DNA from 4 places in the Halomonas sp. AOP43-D1-4 genome. Region 3 is predicted to be linked to each of the others. Evidence: predicted binding sites of a transcription regulator. Region 3 holds the regulator's gene; each other region holds the start of a gene.

Region 1 (3,585 bases), on a different contig from region 3:
GATTCTCCCCAGCCAACGCTGCTGCTGAGCAATGAGTGACGGCTCATCCAGCGGCGTTTGGCAGGTGATTTGAGTCTCTTCCTGAGATCGTAGTTGAAATCACAGCGGTTACTTGCGTAAAGCAGATTGCTTGATAGCACCAGGATGGGTGCCTGCCTTCATCAACTCGTCCCAGCGTGTGGTGTAGCGGCCTGAGCGGTGCCCGCAGCGTAGCTGCCAAGCGGCATCGGCATCCGTTATACCAAAGCTGATGGTGCCTTGCCCCATACGCTGATTGATATTGTCCAGGGTGGCCATTAAGTAAGGGTATCGGTTCCGCGGCGGTTGATGTAGCAACGAGAGCTGGTGCTGCTCGGCATCAACCAGATCCAGCAGCATCACACCTGCCTTCATAAACCGGTAGCCTGGCCGGTAAACCTGTTCAACCCCTTGGTGAACGGCCTCAAGAATTGTGCGCGTATCATCGCTGGGTGAGGGCAGGGGCACCATGGTGTGAGGAAAATACTGGGGTTGGTCTCGGCGGTGGCGGTTGGTGTTTAAAAAAATCATCACGGCTCGCGTTAGGCTGTGCTGCTGACGGAGTTTTTCGGCGCTGCGCTGGGCATGTTGGCGTAACGCGTTATGTACTTCTGTTTTACTGCCGGTTGATTGGCCGAATGAGCGCGACGTCATAATGCGGTGGCGCGGTTGATCCAGCGCATTCATCTGCAGGCAGGGCGTACCGCGCAGCTCCAGCGCCGTGCGGGCCAGCACTACCGAAAAATGTTTGCGCAGTAGCCGAAGGTCAGCCTCACGTAAGTCCCAAGCGGTATTAATATTACTGATCGCTAACCGCTCAGCAATCCGGCGCCCAACGCCCCATACGCTGCCCACCGGTGTCTGTTTAAGCAAGGCGATCGTTGCCGCATCTTTTCCCGTTAGCAGGCACACGCCTTGATAGTGAGTCGCCTGCTTGGCCAGGTGGTTGGCAAGCTTCGCCAGTGTATGCGTAGGGGCCAGCCCGACGCATACCGGCAGGCCTAAATGACGCCGAATCCGCCGACGCAGCCATTCGCCCAGGGTTTGGCACTGCTGGTTGCTGAACGCCTCCAGGTAAATAAACATTTCATCAATGGAGTACGGCGACACGGCTGGGCAGGTATCGCGCAGTAGCTGGCACAGCCTGGCCGACATATCGCCATACAGCTCATAGTTGGATGACTTGAGGTAAATGTCACCACGCTTACGCAGGCTTTCGAGCTTAAACGATGGCATGCCCATGGGGATGTCCATGGCTTTCATCTCGGCAGAGCGGGCGATGATACAGCCGTCGTTGTTCGACATAACGCCCACCGGCTTGCCTTCCAGCGCAGGATCAAACACACGCTCACAACTGACGTAAAAGTTGTTGGCATCGACCAGGCCGATCATCGGACATACTCATGAATGACAGCACGCACTACTCCCCAGAGCTGGCACTCGGTGCCTTCCAAAGGAAGCGGCGGGTAGTGAGGATGCGCAGAGCAGAGATGCGGCGTATTTTGGTAGAGGGCGTAGCGCTTAATCAGCACTTCCTCTTCAAACATGGCAACCAGAATGTGCCCTAGCCGAGGCTTAATGCTGCGGTCAACGACCAGCAGGTCGCCATCAAAAATCCCCCAGCCTTCCATACTGTCACCAGCGGCGGAAAGGTAGAACGTCTGGGTAGGGTTTTTAATTAACCGCGTGTTGAGGTCGAGCGTACGCGGTTCGTAATCCTGCGCTGGTGATGGAAAGCCGCTAAAGCCCGCACGGCCTTGTAACGATGAAAAAGGCAACGGCTGAGACGTTAACGGCAAGGTGGGCACGAGCGTCGATGGAGGCAACGACATCGTCGGCATCCTCACTGAATATAGTGTGTATGTATATACAGTATTTATTCGTGAGGTTTAAATTGCAAGCGTTGAGCGGCGATTAGGCAAGCCTAGCGCGCTAGCCACAACCCCACGACGATGGCACTAACAACAGCAATAAAAAAAACAAGGTTACGGGCGCGTGTATCGCGGCGTGGTTTCATGGCAGCACCATTAGCAAGGGTTGGGGAAAAGCGGCGGAAGAATTGCGCCTGGCATGGTAACGTTTGTTACTGATACCGTCATCCAGACATTGCCTGAAAGCTGAATTCAGGAACATTAAAGGCGTCGCGTTATTTGCCAACGAGATGACCACTTCATCAGGAAAACAATGTATGCGTGAACCGACACTCCAGCACGCGTCTCGACACACTGCGCAACCGCTGGTGCTTGCGCAAGGGCGCTTGGCCGCACTGGGCTGGGGCCGCGTGGATGCACCTGTCTGGCTGGCGCTACACGGCTGGCTGGATAACGCGGCAAGCTTTAGCCGCTTGGCTCCGCTTTTGGCAGATGCGCTGGATATCCGCGTGGTAGCCATTGATTTTCGTGGCCATGGACACTCCCAGCATGCCGCTTTCGGAAGCGACTATGCGTTGTGGGATTACTGCCACGACGTGCTTGATGCGCTGGACGCGCTAGGTATTGAACAGGCTTCTTTACTGGCCCACTCCATGGGCGCGGCGGTTGCCTGCCTACTGGCCGCCGCCATGCCAGAGCGTATTGCCCGGTTAACCTTGATTGACGGGCTGGGGGCGTTGAATACGCCTGCGGAAGAAACTGCCAGCCAGTTGCGCAAAGGGCTTATTGCCCATCGTCGCCCGCTTTCCCGCCCACCACGCTATGCTGATATCGAAAGTGCGGTTGCCGCGCGGGTAGCCGGTGGCGTCACCACGCTGGATAGTGTAGCGGCGATGCCGTTGGTTGAGCGTAATACGCAAGCAACTGCCGATGGCTATCTACAAATGTGTACGGATAGTCGACTGCTAAAACCCTCTCTGGTGCGCTTTACCCCTGAGCAGGTGCTGGCTCTGTTAGCGTGTATTCAGGCGCCGGTACTACTGATTGAAGGCGAGCAGGGTATTTTAGGAAAGCGTGCCTGGGCCGAGCAGGCGCGCTTGGCGGTTAATGATCTGACCCGCCATGTGTTGCCTGGCGGGCATCATCTACATTTAGAATCTAAAGCGGTTGCCGCTGTGGCGGAACTCGCCACCGCCCACTGGGAGGCAGCCGTGTAAAGCGGTTATACGGTCGGCTCAAGAGCAATAGGAATAGCCAATGAATCAACTGACGCACGCGGGTAGCGGGAAAAAAGTGGCTTTGGTGTTGGGCAGTGGCGGGGCGCGCGGTTATGCCCATATCGGTGTCATTGAAGCCCTGGAAGCACGAGGCTTTGAGATTATTTCAGTGGCGGGATGCTCCATGGGCGCGCTGATTGGTGGCATTTACGCTTCTGGCAAACTGCCCGAGTATCGCGAGTGGGTCTGTAATCTCGATTATTTGGACGTACTAAAGCTGGTGGATGTGACCTGGAGCCCGATGGGTGCCATGCGTGCCAATAAGGTGATGAGCAAGTTGGAAGCGTTGGTAGGCGATGTGCTCATTGAGGATTTGCCTATTCCGGTGACAACGGTGGCGACTGACCTAGTTCGCCAGCGCGAAGTGTGGTTTCAAAATGGCCCGTTACTGCGCGCCATTCGTGCCTCTATCGCCATTC
Region 2 (3,585 bases), on a different contig from region 3:
ACCCAGAAACAGGAACAACAGAATCAGCATGGAGGTCAGTCGGGCATCCCACATCCACCAAGTGCCCCAGGTGGGGACACCCCACACCGCCCCGGAAAAAAGCGCCACAAACGTCATCACCGCCCCAAACGGCGCCATAACTGTCGCGGCCATATCCGCCACCTTGATCTTCCATACCATGAAGACAAGGCTCGCCGCCGCCATCGAAACAAACACCGACTGGGCAAGAAAGGCGGCGGGCACGTGGACATAAATGATCCTGAAGCTATCGCCCTGCCCCTGATTCACCTCGGTGGGTGCAAAGGCTAACCCCCATACCGTACCGGTCGCAATGAGTACCAGGGAGACTGCCCAGCACCAGGGCTGCACCTTTGCACTCATTGCATAAAACGATTTGGGAGAGCCCCATTTATGAATAAAGGTCCACATGGCGTGTTCTGTCCTCAACCGTTGATACTGATGCGTAGCGAGGCGGCAATCGCCCAGGGAGCCAACAGTAGCGACGCGGCCAGCAGGGCCCCGAGCATGGCCAGGTGCGCCGCGACACCTTCACCGATGACAGCAGCCTGCACCGCCCCGACCCCAAAAATAAGCACCGGTATATACAGCGGCAGTATAAGCAGCGACAGCAGTACACCGCCTCGCGCGATACCGACGGTCAACGCCGCACCAATCGCGCCAAGCAGGCTCAAACTGGCACTGCCCAGTAAAAGCGAAAGCGCAAGCACCGCGTAGCTGCCCGGAGGCAGGGCCAGCATCACACCCAGAAGCGGCGCGACCAGTGCCAGCGGCAGCCCGGTCAACAACCAGTGGGCCAGCACCTTGGCCAGGCTAAGCGCGGCTAGCGGCTGAGGCGCGAGCAGCATCTGCTCAAGGCTGCCGTCGTCATAATCGGTGCGAAACAGGCTATCCAGCGACAAAAGCGCCGCCAGAAGTGCCGCTACCCACAAAAGACCTGGCGCGATCAGCGCAAGTACGGCGCGGTCGGGTGAAATGCCGATTGGGAACAGCGTTATCACCAGCGCGAAGAAGACCAGCGGATTGAACAGCTCGCCGCGGCGTCTGAACATCAGTGTTACATCACGCTTCAGGGTAGCGGTAAAGGCGATCCACAGCCCGCCCGGCACCGGCGTTTCAAGTAGTGTAGTGGTCGCCTTCTGCCCCTGCGTCATTGTCTACCCCAGTTGAATACAGCGAGCGGCGGGCGAAGCATTCAGCCCATGGTGAGTGGTTACCAGAATGCTCCCCCCGGCTTGAGCATGAGCTGAAAGCTGCGCTTCAAGCGCGGCTACGCCTTGGTGGTCAATGGCGGAAAACGGCTCGTCAAGCACCCAGAGTGGACGGCGCGTCAGCGTTAACCGGGCCAACGCCACACGGCGCTGCTGACCCGCCGAAAGCTGGCCGGCCAATACGTCCTCAAAACCGCCAAGCCCTACTTGCTCCAAAGCGCTCAGGCGCTGCGATTCATTCCCCCGCTCGCCGCTTAGCGCCTGGTACCAGGCCAGGTTTTCAAGCGGTGAAAGCCCAGCCTTGATGCCTGGCGAATGCCCCAGATACAGCAGGTTGGCCAGATAATGTTCACGCACCTTGCGAAGTGGCGCGCCGTTCCAGAAAAGCTCGCCTTGGTAATCACTCAGTTGACCTGCCAGCAGCTTTAACAGCGTGGTCTTGCCGCTGCCATTGGGGCCTTCAATTCGAACGATGTCACCGCTGCGAATCGTGAGATCGAGCCCTTCAAATAGCCAGCGCCCATCACGCTCACAGGCTAGTTGTCGTGCTTGCAGGCACAGGCTCAAAGGTGTCTCCCAACAGGTTGATAGTTAGCCAAAACTCTACACGGAAAGCCACGTTATCTCCAGCCAATCGCAGCGGCCGTGAGAATGCACCAAGCGTGCCGACGGGACCAGCATTTTGAATAGCCAAAGGCACTGGATAAAAACAGCACTACCACTGTATGCAAAAACAGCTGTATACTAAAACACTGTATGAAAAGACATGCCAACAACCTGCTGGCTTGCCACTACTAAACGCCTAGGGAAAGGGCGCTGCATTGGAGAATTTCCTATGAATATATCGATGTCAGCACCAACTCACGCCGGTTCTACCGTATTGAGCAGCGCGTCCTGCGCACCTAAAGGCATTCAATCGGCACGCGCCTTTAAAACAGCACCACGCAGAACGCGCCACAATACCTACGCCCTAAAAATACGTGGTAACCGAATGCGTGATTGCAACTTGTTTGATGGAGATGTCATTATTATTCGGCGTTTTCAATGCGATACCCACGAAGAAACCGCCGTCGCTCACATCAATCAGCAGCCTGTTGCGTTGAAGCAGCTCTCGATCAGTCGCTTTGGCGTACATTTATGGCCTGCCGACACCCAAGCGCCGGATCTCTTTTTGCACAATCGCGATATTCAAGTGTTAGGAATGGTAATGGGTGTGGCGCAGGATAGTGCCAACGACCTTGCTGCCAATTCTTATGGCCTTATGGAGCACTGATTGCGTTATCAAGTTCCTGATTTAGCTGCCTCGCAGTGGCATACCGCCGAGATAGAGGTCGAAAAAAGCCAGTTTCTGGCGTGGCTATGCCATGCGCCAGATGTGGCCGCTTTTAGTGCACTTCTTGAAGCGGAAAGAGCTGCTCACCCCAATGCCAGCCATCACTGTACGGCTTATATTGCTGGGCCGCCCGGGGAGCAAACACTGATTGGTTTTTCCGATGATGGCGAGCCTGGCGGCACGGCCGGTCGGCCAATGTACCAGGTACTTCAAGGCAGCCAAATGGGTGAAATCGGCGGTGTCGTGACGCGCTACTTCGGCGGCACCAAGCTAGGCACCGGCGGGCTGGCACGGGCTTACGCTCAAGCCATCAGCCATGCGTTGGAAACCTTACCGACGCGTGAAGTGATTGAGCGAGACGCCTACACGCTACGCCTTACCTTTGCCAGCGAGGCTATCGCCCGCGCCTGGTGCGACGAAAAGGCCATCCCCATTGAACACGTCAACTACGATGGCGAAGGTGTTCAGCTCACCATTGGCTGGCCCCGCGACCATACGTTCGACCTTTCCCCCTTGGAAAATCGCCTAAAGTGCACGCTGGACGTTACCCCAGTAAACGCCCCCGCCCCCTGAACCAAAAACGGCTTACGGAGTAAACCGTAAGCCGTGCATGGGGCACTTCTGCTTCCCCGTCAATCCTGTCTATTTATCCCAAATATTTAATCATTACCCCGGCAGCCACGGCAGAACCAATTACCCCTGCCACGTTTGGACCCATCGCATGCATCAACAAGAAGTTATGCGGATTGGATTCCAGACCGACCTTATTAGCTACACGCGCCGCCATAGGCACAGCGGATACCCCGGCAGCACCTATCAGCGGATTAATCGGCATACGGCTCATTAGGTTCATCAGCTTGGCCATTAACACGCCGGCGGCGGTACCAATTCCGAAGGCCACAATACCCAGCCCTAGAATCCCGAGGGTTTCCACCGTCAAGAAGCTTTCCGCCATCAGCTTTGAGCCAACAGAAAGCCCTAGAACGATCGTCACGATGTTGATCAGCGCGTTCTGGGCGGTAT
Region 3 (3,585 bases):
ATCATGCCGCAGTCGACCGCGATCCAGTGATCGTCGTATCCATACAGCGTTAGATTCATGCCGATTTCACCACACCCACCCAGCGGCAGTAGGCGCAGAGGCGGGCGGCGGCGAGGACGAAGTTGAACGCGTGGTGGATGCATCGGTTATGAAAAGCCTAAAAAGTAATGCCTTAACTATACGGGAAGGCAGGGGCGGCTAACAATGACCCCCGACATTAGATAACGGTGCTTCGTTAATAGGGTTCCGGTACACTAGGCAGCCGTTATTTACGGCGTCGCTATTTAGCCGCTGTTTGCGGCGCCGTTGCACTATGCCAATAGACGATGCCAATAGTGGTTTGTCATTTGTATTTCGTAGGTCGTCAAGAGTACTTCACATGTCTCATTATTACCGTTTAGTCGTTTCCTGCCCCGATCAGGTGGGTATTGTTGCCCGTGTGTCTGGATTTATTGCTCAACAAGGCGGCTCTATCACCGAGGCCAGTCAGCATTCTGACTTGCAAACGGGCCGCTTTTTTATGCGTTATGAGATATTGGCCGATTCGCTTGGCATGTCCGTTGAAACATTACGCAGCGCCTTTGAGCCAATTGCTCAAGAGTTTTCCATGCAGTGGGCGCTAATGGATACTCAAAAGCGTCGGCGCGTCATCCTCATGGTCTCCCGTGAGTCTCACTGCCTGGTGGATTTACTTTACCGTTGGCAGGCAGGTGAGCTGGATTGTGATATCGCCGGTGTGATTTCTAATCACGAAGACATGCGCTCAATCGCTGAGTGGTACGGTATTCCTTATCACCATGTGCCGGTGGACGCGAATAATAAGGAAGAGTCGTTTACTCAGGTGCAGGAACTTATTGATAACGCGCGAGCGGACTGTATTGTATTGGCGCGCTATATGCAGATTCTGCCCCCGTCGTTGTGTGAGCGCTATGCTGGGCAGGTAATTAATATTCACCACAGCTTCTTGCCTTCATTTGCTGGCGCCAAGCCTTACCATCAGGCTTATGAGCGCGGCGTAAAGCTAATTGGCGCGACGTGCCACTACGTGACGGAGGAATTGGATGCCGGGCCGATTATTGAGCAGGATATTCATCGTGTGAGTCATTGCCATACGCCAACCGACCTGGTTCGCTTTGGGCGCGATGTAGAAAAAGCCGTATTGGCGCGAGGCCTGCGCTGGCATCTGGAGGACCGCGTTTTGATCCACGGCAATAAGACCGTTGTCTTTAGCTAAGCGTTTTAAAAACTGTTTAAGCTGAACCAGTAACAAAACAAGGGGGTGGTCATGAAAATGGCCACCCCCTTGATGCTTTTCAAATCCAATTCCACGCAAACGGCTTATTAGCCTAGCGCTTGGCCATTACCGCCACGGATGACGCCTACACCTACGCCTTCAATATCCAGGGATTGGGTTCGCAGGTCGATTTCAATCGGTGCAAAATCAGCGTTTTCCGCAATCAGCATGACCTGATACCCTTGGCGTTGAAAGCGTTTTACAGTGACTTCATCTTCCAGCCGCGCAACGACGATTTGCCCGTCACGTACACGATCAGTGCGGTGCACCGCCAGTAAATCGCCTTCCAGGATGCCCACATCCTTCATGGATAAACCGCGTACCCGCAGGAGGTAGTCGGCTTTAGGGGTGAAATATTCTGCGGGTAGCGGGCAGTAACGGTCGATATGCTCCGCTGCAAGGATCGGGCTGCCAGCGGCCACTTCACCGATGACTGGCAAGCCCATCGGCGGAAGATCATTGCTGTTGGCTGCAACGGTGGCGGGTAATTCGCTAACGTCCTGAGCTTCCTGGTTGGGGAGGCGAATCCCCCGCGACGTATTGCGAATAATCCGGATAACGCCTTTACGCTCAAGAGCACGTAAATGCTCTTCAGCGGCATTGGGGGATTTAAAGCCCAAGGCCTTGGCAATTTCGGCGCGGGTGGGAGGGTAGCCGAATTCACCCATGGTTTTTACTATAAAATCAAAAACATGTTGCTGACGTGCTGTGAGTGGCCGCGACATACCAAACTCCATAAACAATAAAAGACAGTCGGTATCTGTCTGCTTGATCAGTATGTGTTTAAGTATACAGTATGTTGCTCTATCCAGTACATGGTTAAAAAAGCAGCTTGTTAAAACACTGTCTGTGAGCGGTAAGACGTTTGAATTAACACTAATGTGCAGGGTAGCCAATTAAAAAAAATCGGTGAATAAGGGTGATTGAGCCTGATTAAGATATGACTTACTATTCTGGCATGTTTTAAACACTCGTTTCTCCGGAGGCCATAATGGCACAATCTGACACGGTGTCACGCATTCTGGATACCGCTGAGGTGCTGTTTGCAGAGCGTGGCTTTGCTGAAACGTCACTGCGTAACATTACCAGTAAAGCGCGAGTAAACCTGGCGGCTGTTAATTATCATTTTGGTTCCAAGAAAGCCCTTATCCAAGCCGTATTCTCGCGCTATCTAGACCCGTTTACTCAGCGTTTTCATGGTGCGCTCGATGAGCTTGAAGCCCAATACGCCGATCGTGCCATCCCCCTGGAAGAGCTGCTTGAAACAATGGCCACCACGGTGCTGGCAGTGCCTGCTGAACGGGATAGTTTGAAAGTCTTCATGCGCTTATTGGGATTAGCCTATAGCCAAGCGCAGGGGCATTTACGGCGCCATATTCAAGAGCAATATGGGGATGTGTTTACCCGCTTTACCGGGCTTGTGCGTAAGGCGACCCCTGATTTACCCGATGCCGAGCGTTTTTGGCGGCTGCACTTTATGTTGGGTACGGTCATTTTCACCTTGTCGGGGCTGGATGCGCTACGTGATATCGCCTCCAAGGATTATCAGGAGCAGGTGACTGTGCGTGATTTAGTGCGACGCTTGCGCCCTGTGGTCGTTGCCGCCATGAATGCTCCACTGCCGCAAGAGGTTGAAGGAGCGCAGCATGCGAACGCCCCTGTTAGCTGAGTTGCCACCTAAAAAAGACGGCTGGATCGAAATTGATACCGGCGCACAAATCCTGCGCTGGTGGCAGGGTCAAACACCAGACTTTGAGTGCGCTATCTCTACTGGAGGCGCTGGCGTTGGCCAGCAAGAAGGAAGTGGCCAAACGCCGCATGGCTGGCACTATGTTCGCGCGGCAATTGGCCATGAACAGCCGGTCAATGCGGTATTTAGAGGCAGGCGTTTTACCGGTGAAATTTTCTCAAGTGACTTGGCCGACGCTCATCCGACACGTGACTGGATTTTGACGCGTATTTTATGGCTGTGTGGGTTAGAGCGAGGATTTAACCGTGCAGGCACGGTTGACTCTCAGCGCCGCTATATTTATGTACACGGAACGCCGCCCGATCAACCGATGGGCAAACCTGCTTCACATGGCTGTGTTCGTATGCGCAACGAGGACCTGCTTTATATCTTTGAGCGCGCCGTGCCTGGAACGCCTGTTTGGCTACATGGCAGCCATCTGTAATGGCCTTACGCAGAGGCTTTTTTGACTCTGTGCGTTGATCGTCTAAAATCATCGGCCCTTTTGTTGGATCCCTGCTAATGACTCAACCTATTGGCCCGGTCATGCTCGACCTGGAAG
Region 4 (3,585 bases), on a different contig from region 3:
CGTGGCGCCTGAAATACCCACATCCACTTCGTCAAACACCAGGCTTGGGATCGTCGAATGCGAGGCGGCCACCACCTGAATCGCCAGGCTGATACGCGAAAGCTCACCCCCAGAGGCAACTTTGGCGAGCGGGCGAGCAGGCTGGCCTGGGTTAGCGCTGATTAAAAACTGTACGCTATCCAGCCCTTCAGGCGTGGGTGTTTCACGCGAAGCAACGGCCACTTCAAAGCGTGCCTTCCCCATGGCCAGAAAGGCCAGCTGCTGCTGAACTTCTTTACCCAGCCGTAGAGCAGCTTTTTGACGGGTATCGCTGATTTTCTTGGCTTCGCTGCGGTAGCGCTCACGGTACTCGGCGACCTGACCGCTCAGCGCTTCAAGGTCTTCATCGCTGGTTTCGAGCTGTGCCACTTCACGTTGAAGCGCGCTATGCAGGGCGCATATTTCTTCAGGCGCGACATGATGCTTGCGCGCAATGCGGTGTATATCGGTCAAGCGCTCTTCCACCCACATCAGGCGCTCTGGGTCGAGCTCGGTGCTGCTGGCAAAGCGCTGCAACTCGCTTGAGGCCTCTTCCACCTGAATGCGCGCATCGCTGAGCATGGCGAGCGTATTGGCAAGCGTGCCCTTATCGCTGCCCGGCAGGGCGCTTAAGTGTGCATAAGCTTGATTAAGAAGCGACAGCGCGCCGCCGTCATCGCTGGCGCAGCAGTCGGCAGCCAACTGGGTTTCACGCAGTGTCTCTTCGGCATGCGCAAGGGTCAGTTGCTCCTCTTCAAGCGTCTGTAGTTCGCCTTCACCCAGGCCAAGCTGGTCCAGCTCTTCAACCTGGTAGCGCAGCAGTTGGCGCTTGGCTTCTACTTCACTACCTTCTTCACTGAGCTTTTTAAGCCGTCGTCGCGCATTGCGCCATTCGTGGAAGGTTTCTGCCAGTTGCTGGCGAGCCTCCCGTAGCCCGGCATAATCATCCAGCAGGGCCAGGTGCACCTCTTCACGCATTAACGCTTGATGAGCATGCTGGCCATGAATTTGAATGAGCTGCTCGCCAAGCGATTTTAAGTCCGTGATGGTCGCTGGCTGGCCGTTAATCCACGCTTTTGAACGCCCACTGGCGGTCACTACACGGCGCAGCAGGCATTCGTCGGTGGGGAGCTCGCGGGCTGTGAGCCATTCGACGGCGGCGGGCAGGTGTTGAATGTCGAAACGCGCTGATAGGTCGGTGCGCTCGCAGCCGTGGCGCACGCTGCCAGCATCGGCACGCTCACCAAGGCACAGGCCCAGCGCGCCTAGAAGAATGGATTTGCCTGCACCTGTTTCCCCCGTGATGGCCGTCATGCCGTGGGTCAGGTCAAGCTCAAGGCGGTCGACAATCGCGTAATCTTGAATCGCTAGCTGAGTAAGCATGATGCCTCCTGAGGCGGTGCGACACAGAAGCTGGATACTTATCCAATAAATGTTGTTTTATACAGTAGTCGATAACTGACTTCAATGCTCCTCTTGAGATGGCTTTTATGGCCCCCATATAGCCTCTATACGTGTTTAGGGCTGTTTTAAAACTGATTTATTGATTATTTTTTATGAGCAGTGTTGGGCAGACAAAGCCCGAACCCCTTTTGAGGAGCATGGCATGGCAAAAGAACCGCAAACTCCATTAGATGACGAACTCGCTCGCCAAGAGCGGGAAGCCGATATGAGGGACCAGGAGTCTGAAGAGCGCTTGATTGATGGGGAGCTGGAAGGCCTGATTAACGACGAAGCGCCGCTTGAAGGCAGCTTCGCCGACCCCGAGGCCGACGTACTCGCCGCTCAGGTAAATGAGCTGGAGCAAAACCTGGCAGAAGCCAAGGACCAGGCGTTGCGCGCCGCCGCTGAAGCTCAGAATGTTCGCCGCCGTGCCGAGCAGGAAGCGGACAAGGCACGTAAGTTTGCCTTGGAAAAATTTGTAAAAGAGCTGCTGCCTGTGGTGGATAGTCTGGAAAAAGCGCTTGAATCCATGCAGGACGGCGCCTCTGAGGCGCACCGCGAGGGCGTTTCCATGACGCTCAATATGCAGCTGGGGGTGCTCAATAAATTTGGTGTTGAAAGCATTGAGCCCCAAGGCGAGCCCTTTGACCCCCAAGTGCACGAAGCCATGGCGATGGTGCCGAACCCCGAGCTTGAACCCAATACCGTAATGGAAGTGATGCAGAAAGGTTACCTGCTCAATGGGCGTTTGGTTCGCCCAGCGATGGTTGTGGTCAGTCAGAAGGCAAATTAAGCCGATTAGTGACGCAAAGTGTAAAAAAACCCTTGAAAAGTCACTGGCGGCCCCCAGATAAAGGCCAACCACGCGGGAAATCCCGCACACGTTTTAAGTATTGATACAACTGAATTCGAGGTTTTTGCTATGGGACGCATTATTGGTATTGACCTGGGTACTACCAACTCTTGTGTGGCAGTACTTGATGGCGACAGTGCTAAAGTTATCGAGAATGCTGAAGGTGGCCGTACCACGCCTTCGATCATCGCTTACACCGATGACGGCGAAACTCTGGTAGGCCAGGCCGCCAAGCGCCAAGCCGTTACCAACCCGGAAAACACGCTTTACGCCATCAAGCGTCTGATCGGCCGTCGCTTTAAAGACGACGTTGTTCAGAAAGACATCAAGATGGTGCCCTACAAAATCGCTGAAGCTGACAACGGCGATGCGTGGGTAGAAGTAAAAGGTAAAAAAATGGCGCCGCCGCAAGTAAGTGCGGAAGTGCTGAAGAAAATGAAGAAAACCGCCGAAGATTACCTCGGCGAAGCGGTAACGGAAGCGGTCATCACCGTACCGGCTTACTTCAACGACAGCCAGCGTCAGGCCACTAAGGATGCAGGCCGCATCGCGGGGCTGGACGTTAAGCGTATTATCAACGAGCCGACCGCAGCAGCACTCGCCTACGGTATGGACAAGTCACGCGGTGACAAAACCATCGCCGTTTATGACTTGGGTGGCGGTACGTTCGATATCTCGATCATCGAAATTGCCGACGTTGAAGGCGAAACCCAGTTTGAAGTACTCGCCACCAACGGCGACACCTTCCTGGGCGGCGAAGATTTCGACTTGGCGCTGATCAACTACCTGGTTGACCAGTTCAAGTCTGACAGCGGTATTGATCTGTCGGGTGACAACCTGGCCATGCAGCGTCTGAAAGAAGCCGCTGAAAAAGCCAAAATTGAACTTTCAAGCGCCCAGCAGACCGACGTTAACCTGCCCTATATCACGGCTGACAACACTGGCCCGAAACACCTTAACGTTAAGGTGACTCGTGCCAAGCTGGAATCGCTGGTAGAAGAGCTGGTTCAGCGTTCACTTGAGCCCTGCAAAATGGCGCTGAAAGATGCGGGTCTGTCTGCGTCTGAAATCGACGAAGTGATCCTGGTCGGTGGCCAGACACGTATGCCGATGGTGCAGAAGAAAGCCGCTGATTTCTTCGGTAAAGAAGCGCGTAAAGACGTTAACCCTGACGAAGCGGTTGCCGTAGGTGCAGCGATTCAAGGTGGCGTTCTGGGCGGCGACGTGAAAGACGTACTGCTGCTGGACGTTACCCCGCTGACTCTGGGTAT

Evidence for each region. The regulator LexA, encoded in region 3, represses DNA repair genes until DNA is damaged. The targets are predictions, from matches to a motif close to TACTGTNTANNTANACAGTA.
Region 1: a site for LexA is predicted at 1,874-1,893, ahead of ACT3RQ_RS12025 (LexA family protein). Genes of this name have one in related genera too.
Region 2: a site for LexA is predicted at 1,949-1,968, ahead of ACT3RQ_RS10555 (LexA family protein). Genes of this name have one in related genera too.
Region 4: a site for LexA is predicted at 1,449-1,468, ahead of recN (DNA repair protein RecN). Genes of this name have one in related genera too.

The regions. Positions count from the first base shown of each region.
Region 1 is NZ_JBQSVY010000010.1:7,018-10,602, forward strand. Features, by position in the region: gene ACT3RQ_RS12020 (Y-family DNA polymerase) at 109-1,410, opposite strand; gene ACT3RQ_RS12025 (LexA family protein) at 1,407-1,850, opposite strand; gene ACT3RQ_RS12030 (alpha/beta fold hydrolase) at 2,207-3,106, shown strand; gene ACT3RQ_RS12035 (patatin-like phospholipase family protein) at 3,147-3,585, shown strand, end outside.
Region 2 is NZ_JBQSVY010000008.1:140,851-144,435, forward strand. Features, by position in the region: gene ACT3RQ_RS10540 (heme ABC transporter permease) at 1-429, opposite strand, end outside; gene ccmB (heme exporter protein CcmB) at 444-1,172, opposite strand; gene ccmA (cytochrome c biogenesis heme-transporting ATPase CcmA) at 1,176-1,796, opposite strand; gene ACT3RQ_RS10555 (LexA family protein) at 2,065-2,502, shown strand; gene ACT3RQ_RS10560 (IMPACT family protein) at 2,503-3,135, shown strand; gene ACT3RQ_RS10565 (sodium ion-translocating decarboxylase subunit beta) at 3,209-3,585, opposite strand, start outside.
Region 3 is NZ_JBQSVY010000006.1:37,390-40,974, reverse strand. Features, by position in the region: gene ACT3RQ_RS07855 (ribonuclease J) at 1-59, opposite strand, end outside; gene purU (formyltetrahydrofolate deformylase) at 380-1,234, shown strand; gene lexA (transcriptional repressor LexA) at 1,342-2,019, opposite strand; gene ACT3RQ_RS07840 (TetR/AcrR family transcriptional regulator) at 2,286-2,963, shown strand; gene ACT3RQ_RS07835 (L,D-transpeptidase family protein) at 2,941-3,468, shown strand; gene nagZ (beta-N-acetylhexosaminidase) at 3,546-3,585, shown strand, end outside.
Region 4 is NZ_JBQSVY010000005.1:183,976-187,560, forward strand. Features, by position in the region: gene recN (DNA repair protein RecN) at 1-1,401, opposite strand, end outside; gene grpE (nucleotide exchange factor GrpE) at 1,625-2,254, shown strand; gene dnaK (molecular chaperone DnaK) at 2,384-3,585, shown strand, end outside.